Regions from separate parts of the Vibrio sp. BS-M-Sm-2 genome, predicted to be linked through region 2. Evidence: predicted binding sites of a transcription regulator. Region 2 holds the regulator's gene; each other region holds the start of a gene.

Region 1 (4,273 bases), 920 kb from region 2:
CATTGAGTTCACTGAAGATGGCATCAACCAGATTGCGGACGCAGCATGGCGCGTAAACGAAACCACTGAGAACATCGGTGCGCGTCGTCTACACACTGTAATGGAGCGCCTAATGGATGAGATTTCATTCGAAGCAACAGACAAAGCTGGCAGCAAGCTAGTGATTGATGAAGCTTACGTAACATCAAAACTTGGTGAGTTCGTAGAAGACGAAGACCTAAGTCGCTTCATCCTGTAGCACACCAAACTCCAACTTATTGCTCTATCTCAAAGAAATAGCAGCTAATAAGCGAATTCAAGGCCCACTTTCGAGTGGGCTTTTTATTACCCGAAAAATGGGCGTATACTCAAATCACAGTATGAAACGAAGACTTACAAAGAATTAGACCTACGATGAAACAATCTCTACTGATTTGGCTTGATGCCGCACGACCAAAAACTCTGCCTCTCGCACTTGTCTCTATTCTTACAGGAAGTAGTTTAGCGTTCGCCGGTGGTCAGTTTTCTTTATCAATAGCATTACTGGCTTTTTTAACCGCCACCCTATTACAGATTCTATCGAACCTCGCCAATGACTATGGCGACGCCGTAAAAGGCACAGACAACGAAAACCGTCTGGGGCCTACACGTGCCATGCAATCTGGCGCGGTAACAGCGAAAACCATGAAGCAAGCGATCATCCTCAACGTCATGTTTACCGTGATTGCCGGGCTGATTCTTATTTTTCATGCGCTGAGCTCGCTCGAAAGTATCTTATCTTTCATTGCGTTAGGCATATTGGCCATTGTTGCAGCCATCGCTTACACCGTCGGTAACAAACCTTATGGCTATATTGGCCTTGGTGACTTATCGGTGTTTATCTTCTTCGGTTTGTTAGGTGTTTCAGGGACTTACTTCTTACACACTGGCCATGTTGAACCCAGCCTGTTTTTGCCTGCTTTAGGCTGCGGACTGATGGCGGTGGCGGTACTCAATATCAACAACATGCGTGATATCGAAAACGACAGCGAATGCGGTAAGCGCACCATGGCGGTTCGCCTAGGACAGCGCAAAGCCAAGCACTATCATTTTGCACTGCTTGGCCTCGCCCTTGCGTCTTTCGCTATCTACCTACTTATTCAAGAAAAACCGGCCTGGATCAGTCTGCCGTTTTTACTGAGCATTATTATCGTTTATAAGCATGGTAAGGCTGTTTGGGAAACCGAAAAACCAGCACAGATCGCACCAATGATGCCTGTGATTGTGAAATGTTCATTGGTCACTAACCTATTGTTTGCAGGGGTTGTCGTAGCTCAAACTCTATTGAGTTAATTGAGACTAATCATTGCAAAGGGATCAAGCACCGATATACTCAAAGTAAGCTCATTGTTCAAAAGGTATACGAATGGAATACAACACTTCAGCACTGTGCGACATATATTTGGATCAAGTTGATGTCGTGGAGCCAATGTTCAGCAACTTCGGTGGACGTGCATCCTTCGCAGGACAGATCACGACATTAAAGTGTTTTGAAGATAACGCTTTAATTCGCTCCGTATTAGAACAAGATGGTCTAGGGCGTGTACTGTTAATCGATGGTGGCGGATCACTACGCAAAGCGCTGATCGATGCTGAAATTGCCTTACTTGCCGAAGACAATGAGTGGGAAGGGATTGTAGTTTACGGCTGCGTTCGTGAAGTCGATGAGCTTGAAGACATGAACCTCGGCATCCAAGCCTTGGCTTCTATCCCTGTAGGTGCGAGCCAAGAGGGTGTCGGTGAGTTAGACGTTCCTGTGAACTTTGGCAGCGTGACCTTCTTACCCGAAGATTACCTCTACGCAGACAACACCGGCATCATTCTTTCAGCAGAACCTTTGGACGTAGAACTCGATCTGGATGTTGAAGAAGAAGACGTCGAGTAATTCACTCAGCTTTGAATAATAAAACAAAGATTAAGAACAAACAAAAACGCCCGCTACTGAGTAGCGGGCGTTTTTTTAAACCTGAAGAGTCGATTACTCTACTTCATCCATTTTACCAAGAAGGTTACGGATGCGATCTTGCCATGCTGAATGCTCTTCCTGCATTTGCTGAGTTTTTTGCTCTAACTCGTGACGGCTTGCTTTAAGCTCACCAGCTTCTGTTGCTAGTGCTTGTTTCTCTTCTTTAAGCTCTTCCACTTCCATTTGAAGAAGTGCAATTGTATCTACTGCTGTTTGAATTTTTGCTTCTAGCTGCTCTAGTACTTCAAAAGACATTCTGGCCTACCTTTAAGTTATCCGTTTGATGGTGAAGGTTCACTCCACTTATTTCCCCATTCTACTCAGCAGAGCAAGGATAAACACTCAATATATTCGATATTTTGCGCCATTCGATGAAAAAAACAGCGCTTTTTACCGAATATTGACGTGAATGATTACCGCCACAACGGCAAACCGATTATTTTGATGAATAATAACTGTTTTCCACTGCGAATTGATCGAGAGCAATCTCCAAAAAACAAAAAGGCAAACGTTTCCTTTTGGATATGGTAAAATTCGCCGCGAAATTTCTATTCCCCCTTTGAAAATTTTGGAGTCCGCATGAAACGCGATTTAGCAATGTCATTCTCTCGTGTCACAGAAGGTGCAGCACTAGCTGGTTACAAGTGGCTTGGCCGTGGCGATAAAAACGCTGCAGATGGCGCTGCTGTAGAAGTAATGCGTAGCCTATTAAACAAAACCGAAATTAGCGGCGAGATTGTTATCGGCGAAGGTGAAATCGATGATGCACCTATGCTGTACATCGGCGAAAACGTAGGTGTAGGCGGCGACGCTGTCGACATCGCAGTTGACCCAATTGAAGGGACACGCATGACAGCAATGGGCCAATCAAATGCATTGGCTGTATTGGCGGCAGGCGAAAAAGGCAGCTTCCTTAAAGCGCCTGATATGTACATGGAAAAGCTAGTTGTTGGCCCGGGCGCTAAAGGCGTGATTGACCTAGAACTGCCACTCACAGAAAACCTAGAAAACATCGCTAAAGCACTAGGTAAAACACTCGATACTTTAGTAGTAACCACACTTGCGAAGCCTCGTCACGATCAAGTAATTGCCGATATGCAAGCCATGGGCGTTCGTGTATTCGCAGTACCAGATGGTGATGTTGCAGCGTCTATCCTAACCTGTATGCCAGACAGCGAAGTAGACGTCATGTACTGCATCGGCGGCGCACCTGAAGGTGTGGTTTCTGCTGCGGTAATTCGCGCACTCGACGGCGACATGCACGGACGTCTTCTACCTCGTCATGAAGTTAAAGGCGACACAGAAGAAAACCGCAAGCACGGTGAACTTGAGCTTGAGCGTTGTGCTGAAATGGGCGTAACGGCGGGTATCGTGTTGAAGATGGAAGACATGGCTCGCAGCGACAACGTTGTGTTCTCAGCAACAGGCATCACTAAAGGTGACTTGCTAGAAGGCATTTCTCGTCAAGGCAATATCGCGACAACAGAAACCCTGCTTATCCGTGGCCGCTGCCGTACTATTCGTCGTATCAAGTCTATTCACTACCTAGAGCGTAAAGACCCAGAAGTGATTGGTCACATCCTGTAAACCTAAACTAGGTTCAACAGAACACGCGAAGGCTGATACCAAGTATCAGCCTTTTGTTTTATTAGCGCACCAGAATCTGACCATGGCTGCCAATAGAGTAAAACGCTAGCTATAGAGTAAATCCCCATCAATATAGTAAATAGTTTGCTTTATAAACACCTTACCTCATAATAGTAAGGTTCATAAGGTAGGGATAGTATGAAAACAAGCGACAAAATCTTACAGACCATCAAACGTCAAGGTGCGGTAACCGCGAAACAACTGTCAGAAGAATTTGGCATGACGACAATGGGGGCAAGACAACATCTGCAAAGCCTGGAAGATGACGGTATTCTTGCGTTTCATGATGTGAAAGTAAAAGTGGGTCGCCCGACTCGCCACTGGTCCCTGACGCAACAAGGTCATAGTCAATTTTCCGACCGACATGGTGAACTCACCATTCAAGTGATTGATGCTGTAGAAAACCTATTTGGTAAAGAAGGATTGGCTAAGGTTGCTGCCGAACGTGAACAACACACACTCAAGCAGTATCAAACTGCGCTGTCTGATTGCGACTCACTCATCAGCAAACTTAAAAAACTCACCCAACTTCGTGAAAACGAAGGCTACATGGCAGAACTTCAAGAGCATGACGATCACTACATCTTGATCGAGAACCACTGCCCTATCTGCAAGGCTGCGACTCGTTGTCCTAGCCTGTGC
Region 2 (4,273 bases):
AGCCACTGGTGTTGAGCGAAACTTCCCCATCAACCACTTAGCAATAATTGGGAATATACCCAGTAATGCAAATGACAATAGTACTGAAGGCGACACGATGCCCGAAAGTGAATCAATTTCTGCGAGTTGAGTACCTGCATTCAAGAAAACAGCAGTACCCGGCAACATCCCGATTTGACTCGTAATGTAGTAACGACTCACCGACATAGGAGTTAGACCCATCAACAGGTTGATAAGGAAGAATGGGAATACAGGAATTAGACGCAGAGAAAACAAGTAAAATGCGCCGTCTTTTTCAACGCCCTTGTTAATTGTCGCTAACTTGTCACCAAACTTGGTTTGAATCCAGTCACGTAACAGATAGCGGCTACTTAGAAAAGCGAGGGTAGCACCAATTGCACTTGCGAAAGATACCAGCAGTAAACTATTCCAGAAGCCAAATAGAGCAGCTCCAAGCAGGGTAACAACAGCGGCGCCAGGAATTGAGAAAGCAGTGATCATTACATACGCAACAAAATAGATAGCGGCGGCGGCAATAAAGTTGCTGTCAATGTAGTCATTTAAAACGGCTTGTTGGGCCTTGGCATTTTCAAGCGTGAGGTATTGGCCAAAATTGACGCCTAACAAGACGATGATTACTACCAATATAATACCCAATATCATTTTCTTACTCATTGATACTTCCTCTAAATTTTCAATGCATACCGATAGTATAGATAGACAGGCAAAGCTTAGATTAACTTTCAGTAGATATAAAAAAAGCCGCAAAAATGCGGCTTAGTTATGTAGATAGTTTGCACTGACAATGCTAATTGACGCGATTGATAAGCTCTTCACGACGCTGCTGCGGTATAACTGACCAATGTGTACCATTGATCGCACCTTCTAGCGCCCAAAGTAGTTCAATACTGACAGAAGACGCATGCGATTCCTTGATGGCGTTAAATGCGTTTACAGAGCCTGATTCATATAAACGTTCTACGGAATCGATCCCTGCTTTTTTCAACATGCGTTCAGTAGCGAGTCGAAGGTTAGGCAGATCTTTGAGTCGAGTAGGCTTAGCAGAAGACTGCTCGGCTTTTTCTTCTTTAGCAAAACCTAGAGACGTGGTTGCAAGCTGCAAGATTTTTTCTTGGTCTTGCCACAGGCCTTCAGGTAAAGCGAAATATTTAGTAACGACAGGGAAACCACGTTTTTTGTAGACGTACGGTTGAAACCCTTGTTGTTCGAATTGTTTTGTTGTGCATTTTTCTGCTCGTATGTGCAGCTGGTCATTTACAACCAGAGCAAACATAGTGTCATCAGCAAAAAGACCGAAGCCACCAAACATTGAGCGTGATTTTATTTTTCCTAGGGGCTCAAATAACTTCATTGAGTCCTTTAGTATCGGTTTATCCATGTTATTTATCTCGGTGTATTTGAACTACGCCACCAAATAAGCAGGTCCGAGAGATTAGCAAAATGTTGCAATTAAATTGTCAATAAGCCGTAAATTACTAAATTATTAGTACTTACTGCATTTTGCCATCGGTAACCCCGCTACCATACCAACGAGTGGTTTAGGCCGGAAGCTTTGCGTCTCACTTTTTCAAGTGGTTTGCCCTGTGCGTGACTGATTGAATAGAATAAAGTTTTTGTTGAATGAGGCTCACAGTTGATATTTCAAAATGTGATGTTGCTTCAATTAATGATCTTTCCTTTGTGCATATGAGTTCATTATAGCTGTTGATAAAAAAAGCGCACCTAAAGGTGCGCTTGATGCAATTAAACTCGAGTTGTCAATTAATTTAACGTTTTAACTGTACTTCGCTCAACAATTTCAGGGTGCATTTCGAAGACGCGTTTTTCATGATCTTTATCTTTTATGCGCTCTAACAGAATTTCGAATGCATTCTTACCAACACGACGCTTAGGTTGGTGAACCGTAGTTAACGGTGGAGAGAAGTATTCAGCCAGTTCGATGTTGTCGTAACCAATCACGGAAATATCTTCAGGAATGCGAATTCCTTTCTCTTGCAGGCGGCTCATTAGGCCTAGTGCCATTGTGTCATTAAAACAGAATACTGCGGTTGGACGATCTTCCATCTCTACGATTTGCTCTGCAGCAAGAACAGCCGTATCACACTCGAAGTTACCTTCAATGATCATATCATCATCGGCAGTAATCTTTGCTTCATTGAGTGCACGCTTGTAACCAGCGATACGCTCAACACATGCTGCTTTGTCTAAGTGGCCACTTAAACAAGCAATCTTAGAGTGACCGCGTTCAATGAGGTATTTGGTTGCTAGATAGCCACCTTCTTCAGAGTTATCGATGATCTTATCAGCTTGAGAACTCTCTGGACCCCAGTCCATTATTACTTTAGGGATGTCAGCGTGACGGTCTAACATCTCTCTAAGTTCTTCAGTTAGGTCAGAACACATCACTAAGATGCCATCTACACGTTTCTCAGCAAGCATTCGAATGTAATCACGTTGCTTCTCATAGATACCGCCCGTATTACACAGGATCAAAGTGTAACCTTGACGGTAACAGTAGCTCTCAACACCATCGATAACTTCAGAGAAGAATAGGTTAGTTGATTGAGTAACTAGCATGCCGATAGTGCGTGTTGTATTGCACTTCAAACTACGAGCAACTGCACTTGGCGCATAGTTAAGTTCATCTACTGCTTTGTTTACTTTTTCTTGAGTCGCTTCAGCAACAAAGCGAGTTTTGTTGATTACGTGAGAAACGGTTGTTGTTGATACGCCGGCTAAGCGAGCGACATCTTTGATAGTGGCCATGGTTTTATCCTATTAGAAGCTACTTTCCCAAAGTACGGAATGAAGTAGCCGTTAAGCTACCTAACTAAGAGCTTAAATTTGTAGGGCTCTTTGGGTACTAAAGTGCTAAAAAACAAAAAACCGCTATTGAGCGGCTTGTCTTAACACCGAAATGCTCTGAACTTTAATAAGCATAGCATTTCGTGAATGTTTCATATTTTATCGTTTGCGGTCACAATTTTAGACTGACTAGAAATTACTCGCAATAAAATTCACCCAGAAATCCGGGTGAATTGTCACATTCTGCTGAATTTGTTTACCAAATCATCCAATAAACTTATTCACCAGCGAGGTATTGAGTGTCTAATGTGCAGAATGCCAGTAGCAGAGCTGAGACTGAAGCGTAGAAACCGAATTCGTCAACGTCATGACATTTTACGTTGAACCTTGGCACCCAAGTAAGCAGTTGTTGTTCGATAAACTGCTGTTGAACGGCGAACGATTTTTCGAGTTCTTCTTCAAGATCCGTTTCATTAGAACGGATGATCAAGTTACCAAGAAAATCGAGTTCGATAGCGATGTGGTCTGCTGGCTCTTTTAAGTCTTGGTTCACGACTAAGTTGTGCTTGGCCATGATCTCTTCCATATCTCTTGCAGGCTTATCATTTAAAAGGCCAGTTTCGCCGATATACATGGAAGCGTAAGGAAGAGCGCCGTGTTTGTCTGTCTTTAAGAAAAGATCGCAAAAGTCTGCAGACAGTTCTAGTTGGGCATCTTCACGTGTTTGGAGACGGTTCAGTGCATCGACTAAGCGATCAATCGCAGGCTTTAGTGTTTCATTTTCGCCTAAACCAGTTAGGAAAGAACGAATCTCAACAGAGTGGTAGTGATCGAGTTCTTCTTGGGTGAGCTCTTTGGCGAATAAGCTTGATAGCCACCAGTATATTTCGGCTCTTTGCTCGTTGAATGCTTTCGTTTCTTTCATTTGATTAATCCTAATATCGTCTTTCGTAATACCTAGGGTACGAAGGCTGAATAACAAGGTTATTTGCGAAACGCAAAGTTACTCGTTAGTAGTAATGCCTATATTGAATTGCGATGGAAGATAAATAGCAAGGTTTAAGATTGTCTTGTATCAAAAAAAATCCATGTTTCTGGCTTTTATCTCGTGTACTACTAGAATTGTTACGAGTTATGAATAGAATAGTCACTGAAACTATTAAATAAGAAAAGTGGTGTAGATGAGCTATCACGTATTAGTCGTAGAAGATGATGTGGTAACCCGCAGTAAACTGGTTGGATACTTCCAGAACGAAGGTTACACAGTTAGCGAAGCCGAAAGCGGCGCTCAAATGAGAGGCGTGTTAGAAGAAAACAACGTTGACCTCATTATGCTGGACATCAACTTACCAGGCGAAGATGGATTGATGCTAACTCGCGAATTACGCAGTCAATCAGACATTGGAATTATTTTAGTTACTGGACGCACGGATAGCATCGACAAAAT
Region 3 (4,273 bases), 240 kb from region 2:
GCTGTTTCCTATGATTTCGTTAGGTGTTGCTATCATCCTGTTTGAAGGGGCATTGACCCTAAATTTCAAAGAAATCAGAGGCCATGGCCGGATGGTGACTCACCTCGTGAGTTTCGGCATGTTGATTACATGGGCGTGTATCGTGGTGGGGGCATACTACTTTGTGGACTTCAGTTGGCCGTTAGCCGCACTGTTTGGTGCATTAGTCGTGGTAACTGGCCCTACTGTAATTGTGCCCATGCTACGCAGTATTCAGCCTAAATCCTCCTTAGGCAGTATCTTGCGATGGGAGGGAATCGTTATCGACCCGATAGGGGCTCTGTTTGCGGTTCTGGTTTACGAATACATTGTCTCTTCAGCCGACCCTACAGGACATGTACTTTCAGCTCTGGGATTAACCTTAGCCATTGGTTTAGGCTTAGGGGTCATCGGTGGCCATTTGATTGCCAAGATGCTGCAAGGGCATTGGGTTCCGCACTATTTGCGTAATGTGGCCGTGCTGACGTTAATGTTGGCGGCGTTCTCGTTTTCCAATGATCTGAGTGAAGAGTCCGGTTTATTAACCGTGACCATCATGGGGATCTGGCTTGCCAACGTGAAGGGCTTGGATATCGAAGACATCATCGAATTCAAAGAAACCCTAACCGTGTTGCTTATTTCTGCGTTGTTTATTCTGTTAGCGAGCAGGCTCGATTCAGGTACTTTTCTCTCGATAGGTTGGGGTGGTGTTGGCCTATTAGCGGTAGTGATGCTGGTGGCGCGTCCTTTAAGTGTATGGATCAGCGGGATCGGCACGGATCTTACTTCGGCGGATAAATGGTTTTTGAGCTGGATGGCACCGCGCGGGATCGTTGCAGCCGCGGTTTCTTCTCTGTTTGCAATCAAGCTTCAAGAGAAGCAATTAATCGAAGGCGCGGATTTACTGGTGCCAATGGTGTTCTTGGTCATCATTGGTACGGTTGTGATTCAAAGCCTTACCGCGAGTTGGTGGGCGAGAAGGCTAGGTGTGACTCAAGAGAAGGCACAAGGCGTTATCTTCTTTGGCGCGACTCAGTTTTCACGCCAGTTTGCCAAAGTGCTAGCGACACATAATATCAACAGTGTGCTTGCCGATACCAACTGGGAGAGCATTCGTTTAGCTCGCATGGAAAACTTGAATGTTTATTTTGGTAACCCAGCCTCAAGCCACGCGGAAAATAATCTGGAATTGGATGGAATAGGGCGTGCCATGATCGTGTCGCCTTATCGTCAAACCAACCCGTTAGTTAGCATGCACTATCAAGACGAGTTTGGTGAGAATAAGGTGTTTGAACTTGAGTCATCAGAGAATAAACATGAAAGGCATCAGGTGAGCCGCGATGGTAACAGAATCTTGTTTTCTGAAGGGATTACCTATTCCAAGCTTAACTCGCTGATGGCTCAGGGTAGCCAAATTAAGAGTACAGGTTTGACTGAGGCATTTGATTTAAAAGAGTTTAACGCTCTGTACCCTAAAGCCATTCCTCTTGGGATTATTATTGGCGGTGATTTCCGTTTAATTACACAAGGGTCTGAGTTGGAAAAACTCATATCAACGGAGTGTGAGCTAATTAGTTTATTACCGCCTTCTGAACAGACGGAAAAAGTTGAGACTCCAGATAAGTAGCAACGAGCACTGCATCAAAAGCGAGCCGGGCTGTTTCAAAGCGAATCTCTAAGTATCAAAAAAGCCGCAACCTTTTCACGCTGCGGCTTTCTAATTTTATTTATACTGCGCTTAAAGATTACTTCGAGTGAAATTGCTCACAAGCGATCATCGTGTTTTCGATTAGGCTTGCCACTGTCATTGGGCCAACACCGCCCGGTACAGGAGTGATGAAGCTTGCGCTTTCTTTCGCGACATCGTATTCAACGTCACCCACTAGCTTGCCAGATTCTAAACGGTTGATGCCAACATCAACCACAACAGCCCCTTTCTTAATCCAAGCACCAGGAATGAAGTTAGGCTTACCCACGGCAACCACAACAACGTCTGCTTGACGCACGTGGCCTTCAAGGTCTTTGGTGAAACGGTGACATGTCGTCGTTGTACAACCCGCTAGAAGAAGTTCTAGGGTCATTGGGCGACCTACGATGTTTGAAGCGCCAACCACAACCGCGTGCTTACCACGTAAGTCGATGTTGTAACGGTCAAGCAGCGTGATGATACCTTTTGGCGTGCAAGAGCGAAGCTTAGGCATACGCTGAGCCAAACGGCCGACATTGTATGGGTGGAAGCCATCAACGTCTTTCTCTGGCGTGATACGCTCAAGAACGTGAGTGCTATCAATGCCTGCTGGTAGAGGCAGTTGAACAAGAATACCGTCGATCTCTGGATCGTCGTTCAGTTGGTCTACCAGTGTTAACAATTCGTCTTCTGTCGCAGTGGCTGGCAAGTCGTAAGATTTAGATACGAAGCCAACTTCTTCACACGCTTTACGCTTACTTCCAACGTAAACTTGAGAAGCAGGGTCTTCACCCACTAAAACAACCGCTAGGCCCGGAGCGCGTAATCCAGCTTCAGTACGAGCTTTTACACGTGCAGCAACTTCAGAGCGAACCGTTTGAGAAATTAGCTTTCCATCAATATTTTGAGCAGTCATGAATTTCCTTAGTATTGATATTCAAGTTAGTGGCTGATGTTTTTGGCGCATTATTCCAGAAAATCTTTTTGATTACCATCAAGCAAACGTTTGCTTTGTTCTATTTTCCAACACTTATATGTTTGTTGCCCTTTTTTTACTCACTTAGATCAGAATGTTACATAAAGCCGTTGCTTTACTGATTCGAATTCGTATAATTCGTTCCTGTAGCGCGCCCTTAGCTCAGCTGGATAGAGCACCTCCCTTCTAAGGAGGTGGTCGAAGGTTCGAATCCTTCAGGGCGTGCCATTATTTAAAGGAACCCGATAACTCTCCGAGTTGTCGGGTTTTTTGCTTTCCTAACATAATAAAAATACTCTTCTTAAAGCGCCACTCATTTTCCTACGTTATTCATTTCATTCGGCTCATGTAATAGAAAGTTAAAATTGTTCGTTTTTTGGGGTTTACATCATTTGGTAATAAAGCCACTATGAATTCACGAAGAATAGACAAGTAAAGCTATTAGCCAGTTGGTTTAAGAATCAAACCTTCTGCTCAATAGCTGATTTAGAGGAAGTAATGGCAGGAAACAGTATCGGACAACATTTCCGCGTGACCACGTTCGGAGAAAGTCACGGTATCGCACTAGGATGTATCGTAGATGGGTGCCCACCAGGATTAGAAATTACCGAAGCAGACCTTCAAAGAGATTTGGATCGTCGTCGCCCTGGTACTTCTCGCTATACAACGGCTCGCCGTGAAGCGGATGAAGTGAAAATCTTATCAGGTGTATTTGAAGGCCAAACTACGGGCACTTCTATTGGTCTATTGATTGAAAATACAGACCAACGCTCTAAAGACTATTCCGAAATTAAAGACAAGTTCCGCCCAGGCCACGCTGACTATACGTATCATCAAAAGTACGGTGTGCGTGATTACCGTGGTGGTGGTCGTTCTTCAGCTCGTGAAACTGCAATGCGTGTTGCGGCAGGTGCGATTGCAAAGAAATACCTTAAGCAAGAATTTGGTGTTGAAATCCAAGCTTATCTTTCTCAAATGGGTGATATCTCAATTGATAAAGTGGATTGGAGCGAGATCGAAAACAACGCTTTCTTCTGCCCAGATGCCGACAAAGTACCTGAATTCGACCAACTGATTCGTGACTTGCTAAAAGAAGGCAACTCGATCGGTGCGAAGATTCAAGTGGTTGCGACTAAAGTGCCTGTAGGCCTTGGTGAGCCAATTTTTGATCGTTTAGATGCAGACATCGCGCACGCTCTAATGAGCATCAATGCGGTGAAAGGTGTTGAGATTGGTGATGGCTTTGATGTGGTTAATCAACGCGGTAGTGAACACCGTGACCCATTAACTCCAGAAGGTTTCAGCAGCAACCACGCTGGCGGTATCTTAGGCGGTATTTCTACGGGCCAAGATATTGTGGCAAGTATCGCGCTTAAGCCAACATCAAGCATTACCGTTCCGGGTGACACGATCACTAAAGACGGTGAAGCAACGCAGCTAATCACGAAAGGTCGTCACGATCCATGTGTTGGTATTCGTGCGGTGCCAATTGCAGAAGCGATGCTGGCGATTGTATTGCTTGATCACTTGCTACGTCACCGTGGTCAAAACTTTGGTGTGACAACTGAAACGCCAAAAATCTAATTCTGTGT

What was found. The regulator PurR, encoded in region 2, represses purine synthesis genes. The targets are predictions, from matches to a motif close to TNANGNAAACGTTTNCNTNA.
Region 1: a site for PurR is predicted at 2,485-2,504, ahead of glpX (class II fructose-bisphosphatase). Genes of this name have one in related genera too.
Region 3: a site for PurR is predicted at 2,700-2,719, ahead of folD (bifunctional methylenetetrahydrofolate dehydrogenase/methenyltetrahydrofolate cyclohydrolase FolD). Genes of this name have one in related genera too.

The regions. Positions count from the first base shown of each region.
Region 1 covers NZ_CP167894.1:2,182,591-2,186,863, reverse strand. The annotation lists gene hslU (HslU--HslV peptidase ATPase subunit) at 1-238, shown strand, start outside; gene AB8613_RS09930 (1,4-dihydroxy-2-naphthoate polyprenyltransferase) at 394-1,311, shown strand; gene rraA (ribonuclease E activity regulator RraA) at 1,385-1,903, shown strand; gene zapB (cell division protein ZapB) at 1,997-2,239, opposite strand; gene glpX (class II fructose-bisphosphatase) at 2,564-3,571, shown strand; gene AB8613_RS09910 (metalloregulator ArsR/SmtB family transcription factor) at 3,770-4,273, shown strand, end outside.
Region 2 covers NZ_CP167894.1:3,107,173-3,111,445, forward strand. The annotation lists gene AB8613_RS14275 (TVP38/TMEM64 family protein) at 1-675, opposite strand, end outside; gene AB8613_RS14280 (TfoX/Sxy family DNA transformation protein) at 809-1,399, opposite strand; cyclic di-GMP riboswitch class I at 1,527-1,612, opposite strand; gene purR (HTH-type transcriptional repressor PurR) at 1,783-2,787, opposite strand; gene torD (molecular chaperone TorD) at 3,104-3,751, opposite strand; gene torR (two-component system response regulator TorR) at 4,008-4,273, shown strand, end outside.
Region 3 covers NZ_CP167894.1:2,868,269-2,872,541, forward strand. The annotation lists gene AB8613_RS13250 (cation:proton antiporter) at 1-1,645, shown strand, start outside; gene folD (bifunctional methylenetetrahydrofolate dehydrogenase/methenyltetrahydrofolate cyclohydrolase FolD) at 1,764-2,621, opposite strand; tRNA gene AB8613_RS13260 (tRNA-Arg) at 2,833-2,909, shown strand; gene aroC (chorismate synthase) at 3,180-4,265, shown strand.